3 regions of the Pseudobacillus sp. FSL P4-0506 genome follow, and region 3 is predicted to be linked to each of the others. Evidence: predicted binding sites of a transcription regulator. Region 3 holds the regulator's gene; each other region holds the start of a gene.
The links. The regulator LexA, encoded in region 3, represses DNA repair genes until DNA is damaged. The targets are predictions, from matches to a motif close to CGAACATATGTTCG.
Positions count from the first base shown of each region.

Region 1: a site for LexA is predicted at 4,843-4,856, ahead of MKZ02_RS12585 (ImmA/IrrE family metallo-endopeptidase). Genes of this name have one in related genera too.
Region 2: a site for LexA is predicted at 1,961-1,974, ahead of MKZ02_RS15730 (YolD-like family protein). Genes of this name have one in related genera too.

Region 1 is NZ_JBBOOI010000001.1:2,502,825-2,510,180, reverse strand. Features, by position in the region: gene MKZ02_RS12620 (hypothetical protein) at 1-580, opposite strand, end outside; gene MKZ02_RS12615 (hypothetical protein) at 786-1,148, opposite strand; gene MKZ02_RS12610 (S-layer homology domain-containing protein) at 1,363-2,352, opposite strand; gene MKZ02_RS12605 (hypothetical protein) at 2,627-2,923, opposite strand; gene MKZ02_RS12600 (DUF2716 domain-containing protein) at 3,168-3,668, opposite strand; gene MKZ02_RS12595 (hypothetical protein) at 3,865-4,257, opposite strand; gene MKZ02_RS12590 (DUF2691 family protein) at 4,303-4,524, opposite strand; gene MKZ02_RS12585 (ImmA/IrrE family metallo-endopeptidase) at 4,879-5,391, shown strand; gene MKZ02_RS12580 (DUF3889 domain-containing protein) at 5,407-5,544, shown strand; gene MKZ02_RS12575 (glycoside hydrolase family 25 protein) at 5,598-6,407, opposite strand; gene MKZ02_RS12570 (hypothetical protein) at 6,400-6,639, opposite strand; gene MKZ02_RS12565 (hypothetical protein) at 6,633-6,881, opposite strand; gene MKZ02_RS12560 (hypothetical protein) at 6,951-7,196, opposite strand.
Region 2 is NZ_JBBOOI010000001.1:3,147,692-3,155,047, forward strand. Features, by position in the region: gene MKZ02_RS15720 (amidohydrolase) at 1-127, shown strand, start outside; gene MKZ02_RS15725 (Y-family DNA polymerase) at 307-1,581, opposite strand; gene MKZ02_RS15730 (YolD-like family protein) at 1,571-1,912, opposite strand; gene MKZ02_RS15735 (hypothetical protein) at 2,211-2,663, shown strand; gene MKZ02_RS15740 (hypothetical protein) at 2,857-3,171, shown strand; gene MKZ02_RS15745 (hypothetical protein) at 3,778-4,059, shown strand; gene MKZ02_RS15750 (S-layer homology domain-containing protein) at 4,045-7,356, opposite strand, start outside.
Region 3 is NZ_JBBOOI010000001.1:3,296,260-3,303,615, reverse strand. Features, by position in the region: gene MKZ02_RS16380 (CPBP family intramembrane glutamic endopeptidase) at 42-761, opposite strand; gene kynU (kynureninase) at 989-2,275, shown strand; gene lexA (transcriptional repressor LexA) at 2,537-3,154, opposite strand; gene yneA (cell division suppressor protein YneA) at 3,310-3,633, shown strand; gene MKZ02_RS16360 (YneB family resolvase-like protein) at 3,640-4,296, shown strand; gene MKZ02_RS16355 (DUF896 domain-containing protein) at 4,408-4,641, shown strand; gene tkt (transketolase) at 4,785-6,791, shown strand; gene sirA (sporulation inhibitor of replication protein SirA) at 6,988-7,356, shown strand, end outside.

The DNA.
Region 1 (7,356 bases), 790 kb from region 3:
CTTGGTCATGGAAAGCTATGCAAACAGGAATAGAACTTGTGCTGGATAGTTCTTTAAAGACTTTGACATAAGATACAACGGTTCTCGTGACTAAATAAATGGTCGAACCAATTGCTACATTACTACCGTCAAAACCATTTTTTGAATAAATCTCACTGAAACGTTCTAAACTTGGACCTTCCAGATCTTCAATCCAGTCACAAGCCCAGTCCTCTTCATTATCTTCTAAAGGACTATACTCCTCACAAATAAAAAATGTACTATCCCAATTGTTATCTAAGTCATACTCAAAATAAATAGCTTTAGCTGACTCGCTTTTTGCAATATCTAAAGCTTTATTTAGCCCGATTTTTAACTCATCAGTATAGGCATATAAGTCTACTTCCTTTATTTCATTAGATAGCTTAATACCAGCAAGTTTCAAGCAGAGTTGATAATATTTAACTTCAATTTCGTCCAAGGTTTTTTCATTTAAATCTTTTTGTAATTCTTCTAATTGCTCAAAAATATCCATTTTTCCTCCTCTATTTGTAACTTTCAATTTCTCTATATCTATTATTTTATCTGTTTCCTTCTTCAAATAATCTGTCCCTTTAGTTGAGGAAGAAAATCATAAAAATAGGACTTTCAATCAAATTCACTCGTAATTTATCAATCTTTATTTCAAATAACCGAACTTTGTTTTAAATGATACAGTTGCTGAAGGTATAAGGTTATTTAAAGTTTTTCATTTAGAAACTCTGGTCCTTTCTTTGATTAACATAACCCTCGATGTCAGAAGTTAACTACTCGATTTTTTTGTCTTTATCAGGAAGATTGTTAAACACATCTTCATACTCTTCAAACCCTTCAGGATTCCAATATTCTTCTGGGTATCCATTCTCATTAAATATCATTCTTAAATATTTAATAGCTTCATTCCAAGTATTAAATTTCAAAAACGCATATGGAGGATAACCTTCATCATTCCAAACAATCCATGTTCCGTCTAATAACTGTGTGGCAAAATAGAAACAATCCGGAGGAAGCTGAAAGATACTAAAGGTATTCTCCAAGACTTCATTCCAAGATGTAAAACCTAATTGGTTTGCAAAACCTTCATATTTTCCAAAGAAAAGTGTTTTTATGAATTTAGAGATCCGTCTCATCAGTTCTTGGACTCCTTTTTATTTAATTACTTCAAAAAGTGCAGCAAGAGTAACCCCACTTATCTTTTTTTCTTTCTCATTGAGATAGTAGTCTTCTGGACTATGAAAAGTTTTAACAATCCGGGTCACTCCCTTCGTGTGTTGATAAAAATGGTAGCTCTTAAAAAATAAAACACTAGAAAAACCCGCATAATGTGGATTTTCTAGTGTTTATTTACTTTGTTGCTTGTGTTGCAGGCAGACCTTCGGTATGGATAAACGAAGAATCCACATTTGCACTTGAAGATGTTTTCACTGCTGTAAAATCAAACGAAGTTTTTGTTTTAGCTTTGAGGTCTTTAATGATTATCGTTCCTTTTTTACCGGCTAATGATAGATTCGTGTGATCAATCACGAGAGCTTTACGGTCAGCCGTAAGAGAATAAGAAGTAGGATCAAATTCCACTACACTTCCGTTGCTATATTGAACATTGAATTGCAGCCAAGCCATTACATCGCCTGCTGTATATTCTTTCGGTACTGCTTCAGTCAAATTAATTTTCGTTTGAGTAGTAGAAATCACTTGCGCATTTGTAACCCATGGGATATACAAACTTTCTTTTCCTAATACAAAGAAAAACGTTCTATATAACAAATTGGCAAATTCGCCACGAGTAATATTTAGGTTTGTACCGTAAGATGTATGAGTCTTGCCTGATGTAATTCCGGTTTCATATAAAGCTTCAATATAAGGCTTGAACTCTCCACTGGCATCTGTGAATGGAGTTTGCTTTGCATGCTTCTCCAATTCATATGCTGTTACCAGAAATTTAGCCATGGCGCCACGGCTTAGAATCTGTCCTGGTTTAAACTGTGTTTTCGTTACACCAGAAATCACACCGATTTCCGCAAGGGCATTGACAGATCCTCTTACGCGGGTATTTAAGTCTTTAAAACCTGCATCAAGTGCATTTTTTGTATCAAGCATGAGCATATTAGCTAAAATAACGGCTGCATCGCCTCGTGTTAACGTTTGGTTTGTACCAAATTTTGTTGCCGAAATACCATTGACTACTTCTATATCATATAAAAAGCTGACAGCTTCATCATATTGACTTCCTACATCTACAAATGGATGGTTCGACTCTGCGCTCACTGGAACTGCTAAACTAGATATGACTACTGTGATAGCTGTTACAGCTGTGAATAGCGAATATTTGTTCAATGGGTTATCTCCTATTCTTCAATTCTTAGAATGATTCTACCATACCCCATGTCATAGGTAAATATTTACAAACAGAAGATTTCTAGAACTCCATCTGTAACATTTAAATTACGCTGGACTAAAAGTTCACTATAACCCTTATCTACAGCCACTGAAAAACACTTTATTTTGAAAAAAATTGGTCAAAATAAAGTGTTTTTCAAATTACTTTTGTAATTATTGATCAATTTCAATAGTCTCTATTGCATTAAAGCACCCGTTAGTTTAATGAGAGTTAATCTTGTTCCCATCTTAAAAAAGCCCAAAATTGCAGCATTTCCATTTTTAAAGGGTATGTATGATTTAAATATTCCTCTTCAACAACCTTAATGATGGGGAAATCAGCTACTACCTCCGTACAGGCAATGCTTAATATTTCTTTTTCTTCCTCAGTTGGTTCACCGTCAAAATAGCCTTTCCAATACAGCGTTTCGTTTTCTAATGATACCGTTAGCCCTCTTAGTTTGTTGGGTATTGCGCTTAAAAGGGAATAATGGCAACTAATAATCAAATCATTTATCGCTGGAACCATAATAAACACCTCTGTTTAATGATTGTCTCCTAATAAATTACAGTATCTCTTATTCAAGCAACCTACCCCTATAGTTAAAGAAAAAGTTCTGAAAAATAGGATTTCAATCAATCTTTACTTTCAATATTCGAACCTTGTTTTCAATGATACAGCTGCTGAAAGTATAAGAATATTTAAAGCTTTTCAGTTAGAAACTCTGGTCCTTTCTTTGATTAACATAATCCTCGATACAGGAAATTAAAAATTATCCTTCACTAAGGATTCTTTTTAACATTTTGGGTTTTGATTCTCTCAAGCTTTTAACAAACTTTTCTCCAAAGATACAAATAGATCGTTGCCACGGATGGGATAAATATCCCCATTCAAAATCTTTCTGTAAGAAAAAATAATAATCTCCATTTGGAAAAAAGGGAACAAGCCATTCATCGAACTCATCTTTTATAAACTCTAACCTGGGATTTACCCAATATCCATCATGTTGCCAATCCAAAGCATAGATATAATCATCTTCATTTGTACACTCAATGAAAGCCGATATTAGCTTATTCTCTAAATCAATGTGATCTTCATCATCCCAATCATCCCAATAACCCTTAAAATAATCTGATATGTCATAAATAACAAAAGGACTTGGAACTTTATACGAATTTCGATTATCTGTATTGGGATTAAAAGAAAATTCTTTGCAGAATCTGTTCCAAATGTCATCATATTCTTTCTCGTTTAATAGAATCCAATTTTCCAAAATTTCTTCACTTCCGTTTCATAGCATATTATTTAATCAATTATACTGTCTAACTCATATTTTGCCATTCCAGTTCACGTAATGTCACAATATCGAAATCAAAAAAGAGCTTCCAATAGGAGATCCCTTTAACTACTTAACTAAAACCTTCGTCAATGAAAAGCCTAATTTTTTAATCAGTAATACCTAAACATAGTTATTGATACTTATTGTATTTGTTTGAATCAAATAGGTGGTACCAAGTATCTGATTGTAATTTTGCTTTTTTATTTATTTCTATAAATTCTTTAATGTCCATACTTAATTTGTTCTCCAATTGAGGGAGACGTTCACCCCAAGTCCAACCAACTAATATATTCTTAATTGACTTGTCCGAAAGAATGTTTTGAAAGAACTTATTATCCAGCGTGATTTTTTTACCATCTTTATGAACAAAATTGCAAGAACACATGCCATCGGTTAATGTGAAGTTAGGATATTGACCCTCAATTTTTATATCGTTACTTTTATCAGAAATTGATTTCATTAATTCTTCAGCGCATATCTTTTTACCTTCCTCGGTTACTTTTAAATGTATAAAATAACACACTTACTCCACTCTCCCTCTCATTTTGATAACGCCTTAGAGTTCGTGTCATTTTTCTATAGAGTATCTATTATCTTCTAGACTTTTGAGTTCATCCCCCTTAATAATGTCTTTTGAGAAAAGTGCTTCCTCAAAATTATCATCATCTACTAGATACGAGTCTCCATCATCTACTCGCCAATTAAATGTAGTAATATCAATTGGCTCTAATAGATCCCCAAGTAAACTTCCGTATTCATTTGGTATTTCAAAAGTAATCCCTCTCTTCATTAAGCATACCTCCAAAACTTAATCGTTTGCTTGGACTATCTGACTCTAAGTCTTTACATGGTTTCAACCATTGAAAACAAGAAGCATTCTACAATCATTTTGCATCGCTACTTTATCTAAAAGGACAATTAACTTAAAATATTTCCCTCGTTCTTCAACCACAATGAGTTTTGCTCCTTACCTCTATAAAAGTAGACATCCTCCCTTAATATCTTTTCATCCTATCACAAAAGTGGTACCATTTTCTTATTGAGGAAATGTTTGATTTCCTCGCACTCCCCTTTCTACCGATTGGGGGTTTTATTATGCTACAAAAAAGGAACGTACGTTCTAAAAAATGTCAAGGTGAAGCCAATGGCCTATTCTACAAGATTGGAGGATTACATTTTTTCTTTATATCAATCCATTCACATCTATGAACCTGAACAACTAAGGATTGAACTTATTGCAAGTCGACTAGGTGTAAATGTGGAATACATAGGCGGTGTTAGTAAAACGATTCATATGCCGGAACAACCTCTCATTCTTATCAATCGGCACTTAACTCCAGAAGCCCAATGGCAAGATTTTGGCCACGAATTAGGGCATTTATTGCGACATTGCGGCAACCAAATGTGCCTCCCTCCTCCCTTTATCGAATTACAAGAGTGGCAGGCTAATAACTTTGCCCTACACTTTTGTATTCCTACCTTTATGATGGAACAATTAGAGTTCCCTTGGCGGAAACAAGAAGTAATTTACTTACTGGCACGAACTTTTACGGTTGAATTTTCTTTTGCGGCTCACCGTCTAGAAAGATGGCTGCACCAAAAAGAAAGTCTGTATTTTTGGCAAGATATGTCCGAAGCTCAAGAACACTATTTGTAGCCGCGTGCTAATGGAATGATACATAAGCAAACGGAAAAGCTTAAACTATGGTTAAAAGACAACAGTAGAGAATTTGGGGTTTTTGTGGAGATTAAATATACTACCAAGACTGAAGAAGCAGTAAAAATTACTCTCAGAGAGATTCCTAAATGAATAAGCAAAATTAAAAAAAGCTCCCTATCCACTAAGGACCAGGAGCTCTTCTCTTATTTTTCTTCTCTAATTTGTGGATTAAATCCAAAGTGATGGGAAATATTCTGTTGAGCTGTCGAAGCTGATTCCAGCGTATTAAACACGCCTGTCCAGATTCTTTTCTCCTTAGCAAATGGTTTATATCCCAACTTAGCGCCGATTAGTTTGGCTTGCTTCTCCGCTTCTGTGTTCGTTTTAAAAGCACCCGTATAGATACGGTACTTTCCTTCTGTAACGACAGCAGCCTTTGTCTCTTCCTTATTCAAAAACCATGATAGCCGTTTGTTTCCTATTAGCTGATTCAAGTCTACGTTCCCTTTTACACCAGCCAAGCGACCAGTGTCAGTATATTGGTGTAGATCACAAGGATAGTCGGGCTTTTTTCCACCATAACGTGGAATCCAAACAAAATCTGCTTTGATTTTGTCTGCTTGAAACAGCTTGTACGTATGATGACCGACATACAGTCCCACTTTTTTCGCTCCCAATCTTCGTAGCTCATCAATGAAAGCCTGTGTACTGGCTCTCATATCGTCCATCGTTTTTACTTCCACATCAGCCACCCAGAATAGCGCTTCTTTGTCGCCCCTTTCCCAAAAATCTTGCGCTTCTCTTTTGGCATCGCTAATAGAAACAAAGCGACAAAAAGCATAGTTGCCAAATGGCACTCCATACTTTTTAGCTCCGGCTGCATAGTTTTTATATTGTCGGTCCCGCACTCGGGACCCGTCTTGAACCCTGAGAATAGCGAGGGACAATTCTTTTGATGCTTTGCTCCAGTCAATATCCCCTTGATGATGGGACAAGTCTGCAATTTTACTCATTTATCTTTCCCTCCAACCGTTTTCGCCCTTTTCTCCCCTCAACTCGACTTACCTTTGCCTCTAACTCTGACTTTACCCACTCTGTTATTTTCTTTAGAAGCCATTCCGGTACCCATTCTCCCCAGCCTGCACGAATACTATTAGCGGTCATGGGGTGAATCACATGGTATAAGACACCGAGTGATAACAAGCCAAACAAAATTCCCGGCAACCCTAACGCTGCATCTAGCAAGTGGCCACCTGCAGGTCAGAGAAGTATAAAAAAGTACGGAAGACACCATATAATCCGTACTTGCTTGCATACGATTTATCTTTTTTAGAAGCTCTAGTCTCACTCATCCAATCCATTGCTATAAAAAACGCTACAGCAAGCATCAATGCTCGTACTGTTTCCCTTTTTCCGCAAAAGTTTTCAAATAAAGGTGTAAATAAAGCTCCCATAAGAGCCGCACCTATTCGTTGAACTGAATCCATTGCCTCACCCCTAATATAAAATAAAAGAATGTCTATAGAGACATTCTCAAAAAATCAGCGTATAACTTATCAAGACTCACCAATAACTCTTTGGAGTACCTCCTTGGATATTACCCTAGCTTTAACCCATCCTTTTAGAAGAGAAACTAAATGCTCTTCTTCTAAATCTAAAGGGCGAGGCACGAAACTTTCTTTTTCATCTCTATCTCTTTTGTAATATGCAAACCTTATCTCTGTTGTCCCTTTTTCTCTAACAAGAATTTTTTCAATGGCATAAACTGAATCTCCTGATGTAACTTCTCCTTGCTCAAGCAACTAGCAGCATTTCGTGGATTTAATTACTTTACTAACTAACATTACCTCCCTTTCATACAGGCCATTCGACACATCGGCGAAGCAAACCTTTTTTCATAAAAAATACATCTATCCTGTTTGGTGTTGCATTATCTTCTGGATGTAATAAAAAAGCCAACAG
Region 2 (7,356 bases), 150 kb from region 3:
CATCATGAATAAAAATATTTTCCAAATCCCGCCAGATGAAATTCCAAACACTAGAGTAGTAGCAACGATGGTCGATGGGAAATTTGTTTACAGTCATTCTGAAAGTCATCATTTGTTAACGATTTAATATGTTTTACAAATCATTTTAAGAGGCTGTCCATAAGTCGGGATAACTGACTTATGGACAGCTCTTTTAATACAAAAAATCGCCCGTCCGCTATAATGTCGATGACCAAACAAAAGACAGACAAATGGAGGCAATTTCTTCGAGTAACTATTCAGCTGCTTTTATTGAATATCCTTCTTCTATTCCCCTCTATGTCCCCCAACATGATTGGATCTTTTCAGGAAGGTTCCTCCTGGCAACAGGCTATGCGCCCAAAAGATTGAACTTTTCCCAAAACGGAACCTTATTTCGTCCATGGCCTCATCAAGTGCATGTTTTTTTTCCAGTTCTTCATTTGTACTAAATAAATCCATTTGTTCATACAAGGCCGGTTCCAATTTGCCGCATCCCACATAAATTTGCCGGATCGGCTGTCCTCTCCAATATTTTTTAAACAGTTTTTCAAATTGAGTATTCAGGTCTTTCGTGCAGTTTGTCTGTCTAGGCAGCTGTGTTTGATGTGTAAATCCCCTTTCTTCAATGTCCCGAGAATAGCTAATAGCAAGAGCGATTTTCCCGGCTGCTACGTGGTGCAAACGAAGTCTCATCGCTACTTCATCCACCATTTCATGAATCACAATCATAATCTCTCGTTCGTTGTAATAATCACGCAGTAATATCTGACTTTTAGAAAATGATTTTTCTTTCGCTTGGGGCTTTTCAGATAAAATGCTATAATCTACTCCCCATGCGTGGTAGTGAAGTTGTAAGCCCATTAGGCCAAGCCGGTCTTTCAGCTTATGTTGATCAGCATGAGCCAGATCATAGACAGAATGAATCCCTAAACGATGTAACCTATGTATGTACCCTGTCGATATTCCCCACATATCTTTCAATTCGATCTTCCAGATCGTTTCACTGACATTCTCATACGACCAATAAGCAAGCCCATTCGCTGCATTCTTTGCTTCATTGTCGAGAGCTAGTTTTGCTAAAAGAGGATTATCGCCAATTCCAATCGTGACGACTAACTTTAATTCTTTAAAAACGACTTTCTGTATGGTGCGAGCCACTTCAAATTTGTTTCCAAACAGCTTTCTGGAAGCTGTCACATCAAGGAATGCTTCATCAATACTGTAAATATGCAAATCTTCATCTGCTACAAAACGTTTAAGGATGTCTATGATCATTTTATTTACTTTTAAATAAAGCTTCATAGACGGTTCCACCAGTATGAATCGTGGATCATGAGGGATTTCAAAGGCTCTGGAACCCGTTTGGATGCCAAATTCCTTTTTCACTCGTGGAGAAGCAGCTAATACCACTGAACCAGACCTATTTTTATTGGCGATCACAATAATATAGGCATCCAGAGGGTGTATTTTACGCCTGACAGCTTCTACACTGGCAAAGAAAGATTTAACGTCTATGCAAAGAATAGAACGTTTAGGGAGCAACGTATAATCAATATCCATCTCCTTCATCCTTCTTATTCGCAAAATCTACCGCCACTATATCCTTTGTGCATATCACTCCCTTTCCTAAAACTTTCAAGTGATTAGGTTTGTGATGAAAGGATTGAATGACACCCGTTACTTCCATATACGGATAACCAAACGTATTTAAATGAACCGTGACAGGCAATTGCTGATTATAGGCATGACGTAAAACTCGATCAAACACTTCTTTTTGCTGTTCATCTATCGCTATTTCTTTTACAACAGGTTTAGTTTCTTGGAGCTGTTCTGTATGTTCCGACAACATAAACCCCTGCCACTTTAGCATTTTTCTATCTTCATATAACATTTGGATACCTCCATATAGGAACATTAGTTCCTTTTTAAAATAATTATACGAACTTATGTTCTTTATATCAATGTGTTATGCACTAATTAAACCGATTAAACAACCAGACGGTATATAAGAAAAACAAAGTTAAGAATGTAACATAGTGGTAATTGTGTTGTTTCTGTAACGAAGCATCCAGAAGAATTATTAAATTTTACGAGGGGCTCTTATTAAATTAAATGAAAAAAATAAATAAGCTTAACTATCTTAACTCTAAATGGTAACATAATCATAAAATGGAAGGTGGTGGGATTAAATGAGAAAGCTTTGGTTCGTTCCGTTTCTAGCTGTTGCAGCAATCGCTGTTGTAGTTACTCCGTTTCTAACAAACTCTGAGATACAAGGCAGTCTTTCTCCAGAAAAATTTGTAAAAGAGTATATAGAGTTAGTTAAAGCAAAAGACCATGAAAGTTTGGTTGATTTAGTTATTGATGATCGTTTTAATGATGATCGCGAAGTGAAGCTAAAAACATATAAAACACTTGAAGAAGGTGTTTCACCATTAGAGGACTATGAAATTAAGAATGTCAAAAGTGTAACAGAAGATAAAGCAACCGTTATTACAGTAATAGAGTACGAGGATGGCAGCGTTGAGCAAGTACCTATGCATCTTGTAAAGAAAGATAAGGAGTGGAAATTGCATATAAGTAGGGGAAATGCACTTGATGATGAAGATTTTAAACTAATCAAACAACCGGATGGAATATAAAATAAACAAAGTTGTCAATGCAACATCATGGTTATTATGCTTTATTAGAGATGCCCCGATCTTTAGAAGTTAAAACCGACAGCTTTTTTGGTTCGGTGTCAGACTCAAAATTATAGGCTGTTTCTTCTTTAGTTAGCCAAGTAGATTATTCAATAAAAATAGAAAATTTATAATAACGAGAAGGTGTAAGACTATGTATGAAGAATCAAACGGAGAATTAAAATCACCAAAAGAAGCGTGGAGAAAACAAATGGAAAAATTCAGTGAACTACCTCACATGAAACAACACGAGTTAAATAATGGTTGGAAATTATACACTAATGCAGAGTTCTCACTTTGGAACGAGGCCCCTAATTATTTAATTGTTGATGAAGAATTAGACACGGCGTTTGTATTTTACTTTAAAGAAGATGTAATTAAAGTTAAAAAGTCTGGTTGGGACATAGAGTTTACTTTTAACATGAAAAAGCAACACATCAAAGTATTTCGCAAACCTTCCGAAGACTAATTCAACTGATACACGTATCAGCTGAATTAAGTGAATTTTAAATTCTGAGGTGTTTTACTATGTGTTCCCTGAAATGGACTCGTGAGAGACAAGCCACAGAGACACTAGTAAGTTTTGTGAAATAAAGGGAATTAAAAAGAAAACAGCTCTCTCATTGAGGGCTGTTTTCTTTTATGCGTCATTGATTACGTTTGCTGTTTTTTACTATCAAATAACCAACTCAAGATTCTTACAAAAGTTAATATAAATAAAGACTTCAAAAAGTTTTCGATCCAATTGAGCTCATTAAATTTGAAGTAATCATATAAAACAAAAAATATAAAAAGCAAGAGTATACCTGTTGAAAATATAGTTATTTTTCGAGGATTTCTCTTCATTAAACGCCTCCGAAATATTTTATGCTACTTAGGTCTTTAAATAATTAGATGAACTCATATTATTGCTATCTATTTAATTAAAATATAACATATTCAACTTTCCTACCTTTTTTGCATATATGGAAGGATATAAAAACACAAATGCGACATAATAGCGATTGCGTTGCATTGTATAGTCGTACTAAATGAGACATAATCCATCTTTTATAGCAACTGGAGGCAACCTTTTATGACGACGAAACAAGGACAAAATAGTGTGGAACCGATCCAGAGCCCAGAAAAGATCCTGATGATTAAGAAGTGGTTGTTGCATCAACCGTATCGGGATTATTTTTTATTTACGTTTGGCATCAATTCTGGCTTGCGGATCAGCGATATTCTGCCGTTACGGATTATGGATGTCCGAAACACAGGACATTTGCGGATTCGCAAGAAAAAAAGGAAAAAATCAAACAAAAAGCCAGCAATAGAAATCATTTTTGCTGGCTTTTCTTTATTAATTTTTATTTAATTTGTTCAGCATTCGATAAAGTACAACAGCTGTTTCCGCTCTTGTTGTATCCTTTTTCGGTTCAAACTTGCCATTTTTATAACCATTAATAAGACCAAGCTCTACAGCTTGTTTGACAGGCACCCTGGCATAATTATTTATGCGGTTGTCATCTTTAAATGATTGGTTTAACTTCAATGAATCTAGCAGTTGCGGCTGCTGATACTCAATTGCACGAATAATCATAGCAGCCATTTGTTCACGGGTAATATTGGCATCAGCATCAAATACTCCTCCCTCTTTTCCGAATACTATCCCTGCTCGATTGGCTGCTTCAATTTGAGCAGCTGCCCAAGTCTTGCTTTCTGGGACATCTTTAAAAATCCCCTCGTATTCTTTCAGCGGTACTTGCATCGCACGAACTAGTAAGACAGCAAATTCTGCTCTTGTTAACTTTTGTTCTGGAGCGAATAGCTCCTCCGTTTTTCCGCTTGTAATCAGTTTTGAAGCAAGGGAATGAATTTCCTTCTTTGCCCAGTGCTGATTGGTATCTTTAAAGACTTTATCACTGGAAAGTACGGTGAATCTAGAATCTTGTCTTATCGGGATGACCCAATGTTCCCCTTGCAAATAGCCCCCGGCATACTCCCACTTCTGTGTTTTCTCGTTATAAGAAGCACCTGTTGTTTTATCTTTTTCAACGGAGCCGTTCAACTTCATACTGAATAAAAGCGGTGTCGGTAAATCAGAAATAACGGTTTTTTCTCCAGCTAAAATGGATACCTCTACAACCTCAGATTTGAATTGGGGAGCAGCTGCAGCTTTGGCCACTTGCGCTTTTTTGGACACTTTAATATGAATCATTTCGTCGTCTTGCTCCTGTAAATAAGTGAGGTTTTCTGATGAAAGTATCATATCATGACCTCCATCAAGAACAACCTTCATTGGCTGCTGGCTAGCGGCTAATTTCTTCACTAACTCTTTTGATAGGACTAAACTCATCCGTTCGGCCTTCTCTTCTTTCATATCAAGCCGCCATTCATGTGAACCCGCTTGGATTTGCTCTTCGTTGATTTCGATAATTTTCTCTTGGCCATTAGGCATCTCTGGTTTGCTAGGTGGCTCTGTTGTTCCGCCACCGCCACCGCCTGTTTCCTTTGCTTTGGTTGTAAATGTCCATACGTCTGAACGCACTTCTCCTTCAAATTGATCTTTGACGGTGACATACCAGCCATGCTCTTTATTCGCCTGAAGGTTATTCCAAGAAACCTCTGGTGTTTGTTGATCTTTCACACCTGTTTGTTCACCGATTTTCTTATCTGTGAATACATTCGCTTTAAAGGAGTCGGTAGCTACTACTTTTTCCTTTGGTGTCAAATCCGTTTCAATGACAAACTCATCTTTTCCTGGATACTCCGTCGTATTATAGTAATTAAATTTATCAAGGTAAGGGGAGTACGTTTTCATGTAAATTTTGTTTTCAACGGGATTTACTTGCATAATACGCAGAAACCCTTGTCCACCTTCTGGTCCCCCTTGGTAATCAGCTAGCATTTGATATACTTTTCTATCGGGCTTGCCATCTTTATCATCATCAATTTCATCCACTAACGTTTCACTATCATGATAATGACCGGATAAAACAGCAATAATATTTTGATTCGGAAGAACCACTTCATTATACACTTTATCACCGATTGGACTGCGATTTCCTGACACAAGTAAGTATTCATGGAAGCTTAGAATTGCTTTCCTCTCAGGGTATTTAGCCAGTACTTTATTCATCCAGGCAATATCTTCGTCATTGATCCCCCATCCCATATACAGCATGATAAAATCATTGCCATTTGAGCTAATCAGGTCATAATGACCACGGTTATTTTTATAAGATTCCCCGTAGTAATCTTTGTCTTTAAAACGAGCTTCTCCAAAGTATTTTCCATATTCATTATAATCACCTGTTTTATGGCCAACATCATGATTACCGGCCAACACGCCATACGGGACATTCCCTTTATCTAAATATCCCATATATTCGTCAGCGTGTTTCCACTGATACTCCTGGTCAGCCTCATCTACAAGATCTCCCGTATGAAAGGCATATTTAATATTCATCTCTTCTTTTTGAGCAACGGTCCACTCAGTCATTTTCTTAAAAATATGCGGATAGCTTTCAGAGTAATATTGTGTGTCAGACATCCAAATAAAGGAATAATCAAATTGAGTTGTCGAGGCAATCTCATCTTGAACCATTACCTGTACTTTCTTATCCTTCACATAATCGGAACCCTTCACACTACCTTGTAACTTAAAGTTCTTATCATCTTCAGCCACTTTCCACTCTGTTAGTTCCCATTTGTTCGCTTTGTAATTCCATACATACATGGACACTTTACGGCCAATTAGTGATTTCCCTTCCCAGTTCAGCTCAATTTCATCATTTTCACTAACCTCTTCGTCTACTTTCACTTCAAAGCGCTGGTATGGAAATTGATCGGTTGACTTCGTTGTCACATACTGTTGATCAGCCGCTGCTAACTTGTCAACATCTGTTACAGGCTGTTCTCCAGCAGGGATCATTTCCTTTGGCGGTTCACGATCCACGTTGTTTTCGTATACAGACACATGATCTGCTTCATTCGCTTTATACTGATAACCTTTCATAAATGACACATCAAGAGCATCTTTTGTTGGGTCAGACACTTTCACTTTTAATTTTGTAGAAGTAGAAACATTCTTCGCACCATCTTTTGGATTTACTGCTTCTGGCTTATACGGCTGCTCTTCAGCAACATGAAATGTAACAGTTTTAGCCGCTTCATTTCCTACCTGATCGACAGCTGTTATTTTTAGCGTATGTGCACCCGGTTTTAGTTTGGCGGAAGATGTTTCAAGCGGAAGGCTGATTTCTTTGCCATCAAGTTCTGCTGTTACTTTATCAACCCCTGACAAATCATCCTTTGCCTCAACATTAATAGAGATCGGACCTTTATATTCCTTCCCCTCTTCTAGAGTGGCTGTCAAGACTGGCCCGCGATTATCAACAATGACGTTTGCCCGGGCTTTTTCCTCTCCGTTTGTTGCCTCAACAATGTGAGTGCCTTCCTGTGCTTTCGTTGTGTCCCATTTATAAGCTTTCGCAATAAATTTCTCATCTGGCACTTTAAAAGAGAAATCAATGACTGGTTTGGCTGACGCTCCGTCTCCTACTGAAATTTCTTTATCTGGATTGCTGTAAGCAGGATCGTAAATGATCGTTCCATCTTTTAATACGAGCCGGACGTTTTTTACGTAAAAATCATCTCGGTTTTCCTCGGA
Region 3 (7,356 bases):
TTAGCCCTTGATACAGACAAAATCAAGGGCTTTTTGTACAGTTAAATGTTTCTTGTAAAAGTTGTTTGGTTTTCTTTAGGCAAGGGCTTAACAAATAAAAAAGACCGCATGTCGATGACGATGTGAAGAAGGATTGGGAATAAAAGGGAGCCAGTAGCTAAATAAGTACGGGCAAAAATAAAACCAATGAACCCGGTAAGCAAGAGGCCTTTCCAGCCTTGATAAATGTGCCCAAATCCAAAAATAACGGCTGAGATAATGATTATATACATTGGTTGAATGTCAATTGGCAGACTCGACAGGTAATGAATAACAAACCCCCTGTAAATAATTTCCTCGCAAACACCTGCCGTTATAGCAACGAAGATAGATAATCTTCTTTCTTGTTTAGTTGTGGGCAATAAGTAGTCGATGTCTGCTGTTTGCTTGTTTAAGCGTTGTTGATAAGCCGGTATTTTCATTAGAACAAATAGTAAAATAAAGAGGCCTGCCAGAAAGCCGAAGATCATGCCGAGCGCTTCTGAATGGGGTTGCTGCGGAAGGGTTATTCCCATATCTTTAAACGTTATTTTTGTCATTACTATCATGAGAAGGATTGCTGCTACAATCGTCCATTCTGAATAAATGACAAATTTAAAGAATCTTACTCTCGAAAGGGTATCTTTTTTCTCCTTTAACGACTTTGTGTATTTAACGTCGAAGAAAGGATAAATTAAAAGAAGGAAAGCTAGTAATAAAGACTCTAAAATTAGTATTGACATATAAATTTACTCCTGTTTTACCTCCATTATCTCATGAGGATGGAAATTTATGCAACTAATGACCTAAATAACCTATCTTACTTTAGAGTAACTTAAAATTATTTTATTACTCTTTATTGCTTAATACACAAAGGTTTTTATGTTTTTAAGAATAAGTGACGGGCTAATCATTTATCGTTATAGTAGAAATTGGAAGAATGAATATAGAGAATAGAGGGGATGGACAAATGGGTAAAAAGCAGTTTGATTCTTCTCGGGAATATGCCTGCAAGCTTGATCAACAGGATGAGCTGGCATCCTTTCGCAACGAATTTTATATTCAAGAAGGAATCATTTATCTCGATGGTAATTCGTTAGGATTACTGTCCAGACGATCAGAGAAATCGTTGTTAGAGTTGCTAGATTCGTGGAAGCAGTTCGGAATTGATGGGTGGACAGAAGGGGGTTATCCTTGGTATGACCTCTCGGAGCGGCTTGGTGGGAAGCTGGCATCGTTAGTTGGGGCACGGCCTGAGGAGGTAATAGTGACTGGTTCCACAACAACGAATCTGCATCAGATGATTGCCACCTTTTATGAGCCGGAAGGCAAACGAACAAAAATACTGGCAGACGAACTTACGTTTCCTTCTGATATCTATGCGCTACGAAGCCAGATTCAGCTGAAAGGCTATCATCCGGAGGATCACTTGATTCGCGTACAAAGCCGCGATGGGCGTCTTATTGAAGAAGAAGATGTGATTGAAGCAATGACAGAAGAGGTGGCTTTAATCGTCTTGCCGAGCATCCTTTACCGGAGCGGGCAAATTCTTGACATAAAGCGCATAACGAAAGAAGCCCATAAACGCAATATTTTAATTGGCTTCGACCTGTGTCATTCAATTGGAGCAATTGAACACCAATTGAACGAATGGGAAGTAGACTTTGCGGTTTGGTGCCATTATAAATATTTAAATAGCGGTCCGGGCAGTGCCGGTGGATTATATGTAAATAAAAAACATTTTGGCAAGCTGCCAGGTCTTGCCGGATGGTTTGGTTCGAACAAAGAGAAACAATTTGATATGGAGCATACGTTCATGCCGGCAGAAGCGGCAGGAGCCTATCAGATCGGCACACCTCATATATTAAGTATTGCTCCATTGATCGGTTCACTCCAACTCTTTGAAGAGGCGGGTATAGAGAACCTCCGAAAAAAGTCTTTATGTATGACGCGTTATATGATCGAGCTCACTTCAGAAGAACTGAGCGAAGCCGGTTTTAAGATAGGGAATCCCTTGGAAGACAAGAGACGGGGCGGACACATTTATTTGGAGCATAAAGAAGCTGCACGGATTTGTAAAGCGTTAAAAGTGAATGGAGTTATTCCAGATTTTCGAGCTCCTCATGGGATCAGGCTTGCTCCAGTCCCTTTATATAACACGTATGAAGAAGTGTGGAAGGCGGTGCAGATTTTAAAGAAGATTATGAAGGAGGAACAATATAAACAGTTTGAGAATGAACGTGGCATTATTGCGTAAGTGGGGAACTCAATCATCAATTTTTTCTGCCTCTGGCCTATAAAGGTCCAGGGGTTTTTGGTGGTTGAAGAGACTCTGACTCTCTTGCTTTTAATCTAGCAATGGAACTTTCGATTGTTGTTCGGTGAATGGCTTTTCTCATTAAACAATCATATCTTCTTTAGGCTCGTCATATGATAGGTTAACTGCTATTCTATTACTCTTGCAAAAAAGTTAAAACTCCTTTCCGCACAATAGAGCAGAAAGGAGTTTGTCCAGCAGTTAATGGATATCCCGGTAGACGCCAATCACTTTGCCAAGGATAGTAGCAGACGACAGAATAATTGGTTCCATGGATGAATTTTCAGGTTGAAGGCGAATAAAGTCTTTTTCTTTAAAAAAGCGTTTAACGGTGGCTTCGTTTTCCTCGGTCATCGCTACAACTATTTCGCCATTTTTGGCTGTCTGTTGCTGGCGTACGACGACATAATCACCATTTAGAATGCCGGCTTCAATCATACTGTCGCCCATGATTTCCAGCATAAATACATTGTCATCGGCAGGTGCAAGCCGCTCCGGTAAAGGAAAATATTCTTCAATATTTTCGATGGCGGTAATAGGCATTCCGGCTGTTACTTTCCCGATTAATGGCACACTTACTACTTTTTGTCTCGGTACGCTTTCTTCCAATTCCAATATTTCGATCGCGCGTGGTTTCGTTGGATCGCGGCGGATCAGTCCTTTGCTCTCCAGACGAGAAAGATGGCCATGGACAGTGGAGCTGGATGCCAATCCAACTGCTTCCCCGATCTCGCGCACGGAAGGAGGATAGCCTTTTGCTTTAACTTCAAGCTTGATGAAGTCCAAAATATCTTGCTGCCTCTTCGATAATTTTGTCATTTGTCTGCACCTCTTAGATTATCTCTTTTCTGTATTATAACATGTCACTTTTTAGGATACAAACATAAGTTCGAATGAAATCTTGACTCAAACAAATGTTCCTATTAAAATAAAGATAAATATACGAACGAGTATTCGCTTGAAGGGGATGTTGAATGATGAAAGTGTTTGTTAAAAAGAATTCTTTTGTTCTGTTATTTATGGCTGTTACAATTATGGCAGGAAGCATGCTGATCTTTAATGTGAGTGAGAAACGTCTTCCTTACGAAGAAATCACCGTACGGGAAGGGGACTCTCTCTGGAGCATTGCCAGACAGTATAATAACAGCAAGGAAATGGAAGAAGAGGACTTTATCATGTGGATACAAAAAGAGAACAAGCTGCATTCCGTTAAAATATTACCGGGAGACACTCTCGTTATTCCCATTACTTCGCATTCATCTCATACTGGCGGCCAGATCGCTTTTAAAGGAGAGTAATTTCAAGTGAAAGCTATTATATATTGCCGTGTAAGCACAAAAAAAGAAACACAGGAAACGTCGCTTCAACGGCAAGAGGAAGAACTGCTCAGCCTTGCCTTCCGAAAAGGATATGAAGTGGCAGCGGTGATTAAAGAGCAAGTGAGTGGCTATGAATTAGATCGGCCGGGAATGCTTGATTTGCTAGATCTAGTGAAAAAGGAATCGATTGATGCTGTACTGATTCAGGATGAAACACGAATTGGACGAGGCAATGCTAAAATTGCTTTGCTGCACTGCTTGTTTAAAGAAGGAGTAAAAGTATTTAGCATCGCTGATGATGGAGAGCTGCAGCTGTCAGAATCAGATTCAATGGTTATTCAAATTGTTAGCATGGTAGAAGAATACCAGCGGAAGATTCATAATTTAAAAATCAAGCGAGGAATGAAACGGGCGGTAGAAAACGGTTTTCGACCTGAAGACAATTTAAAGAATAGAGGAAACCCAGCCGGAAGAGAGAGGAAGGAAGTGCCGATGGAAGAAATTGTCCGTCTACGCCGCAATAACCTTACTTTCGAAGAAATAGCTGCTACTTTAAACGGCTTTGGTTATCGGGTATCTAAGGCGACAGTTCACAGACGATTTAAAGAGTATGCTGAACAGGCGGATAAAGATCTTGAATAGGCATCTTTCTTGTTTATTCCTTTCCCTTTTAATAAAATAAAGGCAAGAATATATTAAAGAAAAAGAAAGGAGAGTCTGCTGATTTATAACGAATTGGCAGTAACCCCATCTATGCTTTCTCAAGATAAACTAGCTCGTATTAATGAGCTTTCCAAGAAATCAAAAACTGAAGGGCTGTCCGCAGAGGAACAAGCAGAGCAGACAAGCCTGCGCCAAGAATACTTACGTGCTTTTCGCTCGTCCATGAAAAATACAGTGGAATCGGTGCGTATTTTTGATCCTGAAGGCAATGAAGTGACACCTGAAAAAATTAAAGACATTCAAAAACGTAAAAGAATGCATTAATGAGCCGGCAAACGCTGGCTTTTTTATATGGAGTAAACGGAAAAGAAAATGACAAATAATAGATCTTCTCAGACATCTTGTATATTTTGATAAAGACCTATATATTAAGAAGGAACAATATTTGTAAGGAAAGGGAGTTTTCCATGTTTGATACAGTTGATCAATTAGCAGTGAATACGATCCGCACACTTTCTATAGATGCGATTGAAAAAGCGAATTCTGGGCATCCGGGTCTGCCGATGGGAGCTGCTCCAATGGCTTATACATTGTGGAGCCGTTACATGAACCACAACCCGAAAAATTCAAAATGGTTTAACCGTGACCGTTTCGTTTTGTCAGCAGGACACGGGTCTATGCTGTTATATAGCCTTCTGCATTTATCGGGCTATGATTTATCAATGGATGAAATTAAAAATTTCCGCCAATGGGGCAGTAAAACACCAGGACATCCAGAATACGGACACACGGACGGTGTAGAAGCAACGACCGGACCTCTTGGCCAAGGGATTGCCATGGCAGTTGGAATGGCAATGGCGGAGAGACACTTAGCTGCCGTCTATAATAAGGACCAATATAGCGTAGTCAACCATTATACATACACACTTTGCGGTGATGGAGACTTAATGGAAGGTGTGGCTTCCGAAGCTGCTTCCCTTGCAGGTCATCTAAAGCTCGGCCGGTTAATTGCTTTATATGATTCCAATGATATTTCTCTTGATGGCGATCTTGATAAGTCCTTCTCTGAAAGTGTGAAAGACCGCTTTAAAGCCTATGGGTGGCAGTATCTCCGTGTTGAAGATGGAAATGACATGGAAGAGATCTCCAGAGCGATTGAAGAAGCGCAAAAAGACGAATCACGGCCAACACTGATTGAAGTAAAAACAGTTATCGGATATGGCTCACCTAATAAATCCGGTAAGTCAGACGTACATGGAGCGCCGCTTGGCGAAGATGAAATGAAGCTGACAAAAGAGTATTACAAATGGACATTTGAGCAGGATTTTCACGTGCCTGAGGAAGTATACGGCCGTTTTGAAGAACTGATTGTTCAAAAAGGCCAAGCTGTTGAGCAGGATTGGAACCAGCTGTTTGAAGAATATAAAAAGCAATTCCCTGAACTTGGCCAGCAGCTTCAGGCTGCGATAAACGGAGAGTTAGCCGAAGGATGGGACAAAGATATCCCATCTTACGAAGAAGGTAAATCGTTAGCAAGCCGGGCTTCATCAGGAGAAGTATTAAATGCGATTGCAAAGAACCTTCCAACTTTCATCGGCGGATCTGCTGATTTGGCCGGCTCTAATAAAACAACCATAAAAAATGAAAAAGACTTCTCGCCTGTTGCTTATGAAGGCCGCAACATTTGGTTTGGCGTACGGGAATTTGCAATGGGAGCGGCGATGAACGGAATGGCGCTTCACGGCGGTCTGCAAGTGTTCGGCGGAACATTCTTCGTATTCTCCGATTACGTACGTCCGGCGATCCGTCTATCAGCTTTGATGGGGCTGCCTGTTACTTATGTGTTTACTCATGATAGTATTGCGGTGGGAGAAGACGGACCGACGCATGAGCCGATTGAGCATTTATCCGCTCTTCGCTCCATGCCGAATCTTTCGGTTGTCCGCCCGGCGGATGCGAATGAGACAGCTGCTGCTTGGAAGTTAGCTGTTTCTTCGGAATCAACACCGACTGTGCTTGTGCTGACTCGTCAAAACTTGCCGACTATTCGAGGCACTTCCGAAACAGCGACAGAAGGAGTGTCAAAAGGGGCTTATGTTATTTCAGCAGCCGAAAAAGAGCAGGCAGACTTGCTGTTGCTGGCTACCGGATCGGAAGTGAGCTTAGCGGTGGAAGCACAAAAAGCTCTCCAGCAGGAAGGCATCCATGCGTCTGTTGTCAGCATGCCGTCATGGGATCGCTTTGAGAAACAAAGTCAGGAATATAAGCGCTCTGTTCTTCCAAAAGAAGTGAAAAAGCGCCTTGCGATTGAAATGGGCTCTTCCCTTGGATGGGAACGTTACACAGGAGATGAAGGCGAGATTATCGCTATTGACCGATTTGGCGCTTCCGCTCCTGGAAATAAAGTAATGACTGAATATGGTTTTACAGTTGAACATGTAGTTTCACGGGCAAAAGAACTGTTCAATAAATAAGAAGATACATGAGAAAGGCTGGGGTAGCTGTAAAGCAACCCCGGCTTTTTTTGTGTTGAAAAGTGAGTATAGATTTGAATCGCGTGCCATTCTGATCCAATCGACAAAACTAGTGAACGTTTTTTCCAAAATTCAACAACCTTGACGATGGTTCTTTCTTATAATAAGGAAAAGGACAAGCAGGAGGTAAAAGTAAATGAGAAGCTATCAAATTTACTGGATTGGAGAAGAATTCGCTCATTATTTTTACGGGCGTGAACAGAACTTTTTTCAGTTATTTTTTGAAAGCTCTATCGGACAAAAAAGTGAGAAGAATATAGTGGAAAAACAAATTCAATATATTACAAAAGAATTTTCGATGCGATCCCTCGCCTCTATTTTGAAAGAAGCATTAATGGGTAAAGACAGCTTTGCGGTTGAAAAAAACAACCTTTTTACGATTGAACTTCCAGAAAAGAAGGGGAAAGCCGTTTTGTCCGCTGAGGCGAAATGCCTTCACTTGAAGGCACGGGGAAGTTACGAAGCGGAGACCGTTTTCTTTTATTCCTTAAAAAAGTTGAATGCT